Regions from separate parts of the Streptomyces kryoterrae genome, predicted to be linked through region 1. Evidence: riboswitches for the same ligand, from Rfam matches in the RefSeq annotation. Region 1 holds a riboswitch; each other region holds the start of a gene.
The links. Region 1 has a riboswitch for cobalamin ahead of ACW4TU_RS42325 (CbtB domain-containing protein). Riboswitches for the same ligand answer to the same signal wherever they lie in the genome.
Positions count from the first base shown of each region.

Region 1 (2,257 bases):
GGCGTGTATTCGAGATGCACGGCGCCTCCTGCTGGCTCCCCAAGGCCGGACCTGTCGGCGCACACGGTAGAACGTGTTCCAGAAATTGGGAATGGCGGTGCGTGTACCGGTGCACACACGCCCGAGGGGGTCCCGGCTGTCCGGGACCCCCTCGGGGCAGTGCGGCGAACCGCTCAGTGCGCCACGGGTGTCACCCGCGGCTCGGTGTCACTCGCACCGACGGCCGCTGCCGCCCTCGGAACCAGCAGCCGTTCCGCCAGCAGTCCGAAGACCAGGCCGAACGTGGTCCACATGGTCGCCTGGATGGCGAGCGTGGCCACCCGGTACTTCCACAGCAGGCTCGCGGAGAAGCCCTGCGGAACCTCGTTGGTGAACGACGGCAGGAACGCGTACGCGAGTCCGACGGCCAGGACGAAGAAGGCGACCGCGGCGAGGGTCGCGTTCCAGTTGCCCAGGCGCGGGGCGAGGCGCTTGCCCAGGATCACCGCGCCGACGGCCAGCAGCACGCTCAGCGCGACCATCAGGAAGAACAGCGCGGTGCGCTGGTCGAGAGTGTCGGGGTCGCCGACGGCGGGCGGGTTGGCCGGGTACTTGAGGAACGGCACGACGTACACGGCGAGCAGTCCGGCCCCCGCGAGGAGCAGCGCGGTCGCGCGCGGCCCGAAGCGGCCGATCCGGCCGAGCGCGAAGCAGTACGCGAGGGCCGCGATACCGCCGAACGCGACGCCGTACACGAGGACACCGGTCCCCAGACCGACGGTGGACTGCAACGCGCGGGAGACGAGAGCCTGTTCGGCGTGCCCGTGGGCCTCGTGCATCTCCTCGAACGCGATGGCGTCGTCGACGAGCGGCTCGGCGAAGAGATACGCGACGACCCAGACGAGCACACCCGCGACGAGGCCCGCGAGCATGCCGCGGACCAGGAGGTTTCGAACAGTGGTGGAGTTCATGAGCTCGTACGTTTCCCCGCCTTCGTCAGTGGCAGGGGAAGCCGAGCAGGTGACGGGCGTCGTGCACCCATTCGTGCACGCCCTCGCCGGAGACCACGGAGGTGGCGCCCTGTTCGGCGCCGACGAAGTAGAGCAGCACCAGCATCAGTACGCCGAAGAAGACCGCCCAGGGGGCGATCGCGCCGATCGGCAGCTTCTCGGGTACGGCGGTGGGAACGGCGGTCGGCTGGACTGCGGACTGGGCCATGACAGGACCTCCTGGGGGAACTCGCGTCCCGTATCGGTGGTGCAGAGGACGACAGTCACGGGTCTGACTTGCCCCCGGACCGCACCAGGCGGGTGCGTACGGGGCTTACAGTGGCGCGACCGTGCCGGATTCCCACCGGCTTCCGTCGAACCGTCGTCAATATCGACGAGAACGTACCGCGAAGCGGGGGTCCGGCCAAGAGCGCATGGGAGGGCGTACGGCGCGCCGGTGCGCCGTACGCCGCCTCAAGTGCCGTACATGACAACGATATTGGGGCGGAATGAGAGCGGGAGCGACCGGATGACAAGCCGAGTGATGTTGATCTCACCGGCGATCAGCGCGGCCCTGCGGGAGGCGCGTTTCGACGACGACTGTCCTCTGGACGCGGCGGGCCTGCGGCTCGCGCGGGCGGCGGCGGGGGCGCTGCCGCCGGTCTCCCGGGTCTGGGTCTCCCCCACCGCACGGTGCCGTGAGACGGCTCGGGCGCTGGGCCTCGACGCCGGTCCGGTGCCGGGCCCGGCCGGCCTGGACGTGGGGCGCTGGCGCGGGGCGACCCTGACCGAGGTGACGGAGAAGGAACCGGAGGCGCTCGCCCAGTGGCTGACGGATCCTCAGTCGGCCCCGCACGGAGGTGAGTCGGTCCGCGCGGTCTGTGACCGGGTCGCCCGTTGGCTGGACGACACGGCGGCGCAGGTCACGGGCCGGTCCGTCGCGGTCGTCGAGCCGGAGGTCGTACGCGCGGCGGCGGTACGGGCGCTGGGGGCGCCCGAGTCGGCGTTCTGGCGGATCGATGTTCCGCCGTTGACGGCAACGGAGTTGAGCGGCCGGGCGGGACGCTGGAACGTACGGGTGGGCAGGCAGCTCGGAGCGCCGCACGAGGAGTCGGCCGGGGCGCCGCACAACGACTAGGGAGCGGCACGGACGCGAACCCACCGGTTCACGGAACGCCGTGTCCTACCCGCCGTCGCGCCCGGAGCCCGGCGCCTGGAGCGTCCATGCGAAGTCCGTGCACGCCTGTGCGCACTCGCGGCATGCCTTCGCCGCGTCCTCGCCACCGGGG
Region 1 covers NZ_CM133358.1:9,462,039-9,464,295, reverse strand. Annotated here, with positions in the region: gene ACW4TU_RS42335 (acyl-CoA dehydrogenase family protein) at 1-20, opposite strand, end outside; gene ACW4TU_RS42330 (CbtA family protein) at 174-950, opposite strand; gene ACW4TU_RS42325 (CbtB domain-containing protein) at 976-1,197, opposite strand; cobalamin riboswitch at 1,235-1,366, opposite strand; gene ACW4TU_RS42320 (histidine phosphatase family protein) at 1,498-2,106, shown strand; gene ACW4TU_RS42315 (four-helix bundle copper-binding protein) at 2,152-2,257, opposite strand, start outside.

Region 2 (2,257 bases), 6.1 Mb from region 1:
AATGCCCGTTGGTGCCGCGGATCAGCGAACCGCGGCTGCGGATCCGGGAGTACGACAGCCCGATGCCACCGGCGTGCTTGGAGAGGCGGGCGACCTGGTGGTAGCGGTCGTAGATGGAGTCCAGCTCGTCGACGGGCGAGTCGAGGAGGTAGCAGGACGACATCTGGGGGTGCCGGGTACCGGAGTTGAAGAGTGTGGGGGAGGAGGGGAGATAGTCGAGGCGGCTCATCAGCCGGTAGAGCGCGGCGACTTCGTCGAGGGCGCGAGTGGTGTCGTTCTCAGCGAGTCCGCTCGCGACGCGCAGCATGAAGTGCTGGGGCGTCTCGATGACCCGGCGCGTGATCGGGTGGCGCAGAAGGTACCGGCTGTGGAGGGTGCGCAGCCCGAAGTACCCGAAGCGGTCGTCGCCCTCGACGTCGATCAGCGTGTTCAGGCGGTCCGTGTGCAGCCGTACGAACTCGGCGGTGCGGTCGGCGATCAAGCCCTCCCGGTGGCCGACCGCGACCGACTCGGAGAAGGACGTGACGCCCTGTGAGGCGGCCTCCGCGGCGATGGTGACGGTCAGCAGGCGGGCGGCCAGCCGGGAGTAGGCGGGGTCCTCGGAGATGAGGCCGGCCGCGGCCTCGATGGCCAGCTCGCGCAGCTCCGGCACGTCGGCCCGCGCGGACCGGCCGCGCAGCGCGGCGGCGGCGACCCGGCCGGGGTCGGCGTCGGGCAGGTCTGCGGTCAGCTCGGTCAGGGTCCGCAGCAGCGCGGCACCGGGACCGTCCGTCTCCACCGGGGCCACTCGGGTCGCTGAAGCCGGTTCGGCTGGCGCGATGGTCACGTGGGGGCTCTCCCTCGCTCGGCACGGGGCCTTGCGGAGGGCAGCGGGGCACACGGACGCCTTACGGGTACGCGTGCGTCCACCGGCCCACTCCACGAGGCCCGGACGTCGGGCGCCCGGACCGGTCGGCCGGGCGCGCTGTCGACAGGTCCTCGGACTGGACACGCGCACAAACGTGCACGAGTACACCGTTGCGGGACAGTTCCGGATTCACACCGGATTCCCCTGCGGCGACAGCGAGCATGAGCATACATCTTGTGCCGGACCCTGGAAGCACCCCCACATGTTGTGTCGTATCGGAGAGTTGAGCGCTTTGGGGCGACGAGGGAGATACGAGGGGGATGCGAGGGAGATACGACGACGGGCCGCCGGATCTCTCCGGCGGCCCGTCGTGGAAGGCGTTCGTTCAGTGGGTGGAGCCCGCCGTGGCGGACGGCAGTTCGACCGCCACGCCCGGATCTCCTGCGTCCGCCGTGTAGTCCGACGGCTTCGTCTCGTCCACACCGTCCGGGGCCTTCAGCGCCTTCAGTACGAAGGTGAGGACCACCGTGACGACGAGGTTCAGGACGAACGCCGTCAGGCCGAGGTAACCGATCTCACCGATCCCCGGGATCTCCTTCGCGCTGCCGCCGAAGTGCTTCTGCGTCGGAGACGCGACCCCGTACGCCGCCAGCGTGCCGTACAGCATGCCGACCGCCCAGCCGGCCAGCAGGGCCCAGCGGTGGAACCAGCGGGTGAACAGGCCGCCGACCAGGGCCGGGAAGGTCTGGAGGATCCAGATGCCGCCCAGGAGCTGGAAGTTGATGGCGACCGTCTTGTCCATGGTCAGGACGAAGACCAGCGCGCCCACCTTCACCAGGAGCGAGACCAGCTTGGAGACCTTGGTCTCCTGTTCCGGTGTCGCGTCGGGCTTGAGGAAGTCCTTGTAGATGTTGCGGGTGAAGAGGTTCGCCGCCGCGATGGACATGATGGCCGCCGGGACGAGGGCCCCGATGCCGATCGCCGCGAAGGCCACGCCCGCGAACCAGGACGGGAACATGTCCTCGAAGAGCTGCGGGATCGCCAACTGGCCGTTGGTGACCTTGACCCCGGCCGCGATCGCCATGAAGCCCAGCAGCCCGAGCAGGCCCAGCATCAGCGAATACAGGGGCAGGATCGTGGAGTTGCGGCGGATCACGTCACGGCTGCGGCTGGAGAGGACGGCCGTGACACTGTGCGGGTACATGAACAGCGCGAGCGCCGAGCCGAGCGCCAGCGTGGCGTACGTCCACTGCGAGGCCTCGCCCGGGGCGAGGGCGCCGCGTGGTTTGCCGGTCGCCGGACTGGTCTGGGAGAAGGCGTCGCCCGCGGCCTTGAAGATGTCGTCGAAGCCGCCCAGCTTGATCGGGATGTAGATGATCGCGACCGCGATGACGAGGTAGATCAGCCCGT
Region 2 covers NZ_CM133358.1:3,327,041-3,329,297, reverse strand. Annotated here, with positions in the region: gene ACW4TU_RS13945 (ribonucleoside-diphosphate reductase subunit alpha) at 1-826, opposite strand, end outside; cobalamin riboswitch at 953-1,076, opposite strand; gene mctP (monocarboxylate uptake permease MctP) at 1,233-2,257, opposite strand, start outside.
Region 2: linked by a shared signal. The riboswitch ahead of ACW4TU_RS13945 (ribonucleoside-diphosphate reductase subunit alpha) and the one ahead of ACW4TU_RS42325 (CbtB domain-containing protein) in region 1 are both predicted to bind cobalamin.

Region 3 (2,257 bases), 1.5 Mb from region 1:
CCCGGCGGTGACGACACTCTTGCCGGCGTCGGAGGTGGTCCCGGCGACGAGCAGCCCACCACCGAGGCTCTCGCCACTCATGAGATACGCCCCTTCGTGTTCATACGCCCGTTCATGCGCCTGTTCTTGCTCGTGTTCACGAGCAGCCGCGCGGCGACACTGACACCGAGGGCCAGCCAGGTGACGCGCCGCGACAGCCGTACGGCCCGTTCGACGTCGGGGACACCGACAGCCCGCCCGGACTCCGCGTTGAGTACGGGCCGATGCTCGACCCGCCCCCCGTAGGACAGCGTCCCGCCGAGCCGAACCCCCAGCGCCCCCGCGAACGAGGCCTCCACGGGCCCGGCGTTGGGACTGGGATGGCGTCGGGCATCGGCACGCCAGGCCCGGACGGCCCCGCGCGGATCACCGCCGGCGACGGCGGCGAGCACGGCGGTCAGCCGCGCCCCCGGCCACCCGGCGAGGTCGTCGAGCCGCGCGGAGGCCCACCCGTACCGCCGGTACCGCTCCGACCTGTGCCCGACCATCGCGTCAAGGGTGTTGACGGCCCGGAACCCGACCAGCCCGGGCACCCCGCCCAGGGCTCCCCAGACCAGCGCGCCCACGACGGCGTCGGAGGTGTTCTCGGCGACGGACTCGACGACGGCGCGGGCGATCCCGTCGGAGTCGAGGGCCTGCGGATCGCGTCCGCAGAGGTGGGGCAGCCGCTCGCGCGCCCTCTCGACGTCCCCGGTCTCCAGGTACCAGCCGATGGCCCGCGCCTCCCGGCCGAGGGAGGTGCCGCCGACGACGGCCCAGGTCGCGGCGGCGGTGAGTGCGACAGAAGCGGCACGGGACGGACGTACGACGCGACCGGCCGCCGTGGCAAGGGCGACGGCGCCTCCCACACACACGGCGGTGTGCAGCGCGCCCCACCCCCGGTGGTCCCGCCACAGCACCCGCTCGACGGCGCCGGCGGCCCGCCCGAACAGGGCGACCGGATGCCCGCGGCGAGGGTCGCCCAGGATCAGATCACCGAGAAGTCCGGCGGTGGCGCCGTACGCGAAGACGCGATCGGCACGCACCGGCTCAGCCGGCCGTGGGGTCGGGGAGCGACCTGGTGCTGTACCTCGAACGGCAGCCGAACATGGCGATATGTCCTCACTCAGGGTGTCCACGCCCTGGTTCGACGAGACCGGCGGCGAGAGTTCCTGGCTCCCGGGGTTACCTACCCCGGTGACAGTGGCGGGACCGCGCCGGATTCACACCGGCTTCCTCTTCTGCCGCCGTACATGGCTCCGGCAGTCCACCACGGGCCCGGAACACCCGTCAACTTGCCGTTGACCTGGAAAGGAGGACTGTGCTGAGCCCCACACCACGACCGGATCGAGGCGCCGAAAAAGCGCCCGCCCCGACCGTGACCACCAGTGAGGCGGCCACGGTCGGAGCGGGCGACGAAGAGGAGGTGTCCCGGTGTCCGGCCCTGTCAGGCCACGATCAGATAGATCCCGTACGCCACCACTGCCGCGCAGGCGGCGAAGCACGCGTACGCCCCGGTGACGGCCGGCCCCGCCGACTCGCCCTGCGCGACCGCCCGTTCGCGGCGCGAGAGTCCGACGATGCCCAGGGTGAACACGGCCACCATGGCCACGGTGATGACGAGACTGACGCCGAAGACGGAGCCGAGGGCTGCCCAGTCGATCTTCATGTTGCTTCCTTCTGCTTCTCGCTACGACAGGCCCTGGGGCCGGGAGCCGGACTCACAGGGCCGTGGCCGACGGCTTCGCCGTGACCTCGGCCGGGGACGGGATGGTCGCCGTCAGGTCCTCGGTGACGGAGACGGCGCCCACCGGGGGCGGGGTCACAGCGGCGATGGCCGTCGTGACGATGCCCGCGGGCTCGGCGTTCTCACCGGACTCGGTGGTCTCGCCCTCGACCTGGTTGACGTTCGTGTGGTCGATCACCTCGCGGCGCGACACGACCCAGATCGCCGTGCTCGAAGCGATGAGGAAGACGGCCACCAGCGCCGTGCCCCAGTCGCCGAGGCCGGTGACGTACTCCGCCAGCGCGCCGACGAGAGCCGCCGCGGGCAGTGTCAGCCCCCAGGCCACGAACATCCGGGTCGCCGTCGACCAGCGGACCACGCCGCCCTTGCGGCCGAGGCCCGCGCCCATCACCGAGCCCGACACCGAGTGCGTGGTGGAGAGGGAGAAGCCGAGGTGGGAGGAGGCCAGGATGACCGTCGCCGCGCTGGTCTGGGCGGCGAAGCCCTGCTGGG
Region 3 covers NZ_CM133358.1:7,986,091-7,988,347, forward strand. Annotated here, with positions in the region: gene ACW4TU_RS35435 (cobyric acid synthase) at 1-81, opposite strand, end outside; gene ACW4TU_RS35440 (cobalamin biosynthesis protein) at 78-1,064, opposite strand; cobalamin riboswitch at 1,166-1,305, opposite strand; gene ACW4TU_RS35445 (hypothetical protein) at 1,466-1,687, opposite strand; gene ACW4TU_RS35450 (inorganic phosphate transporter) at 1,740-2,257, opposite strand, start outside.
Region 3: linked by a shared signal. The riboswitch ahead of ACW4TU_RS35440 (cobalamin biosynthesis protein) and the one ahead of ACW4TU_RS42325 (CbtB domain-containing protein) in region 1 are both predicted to bind cobalamin.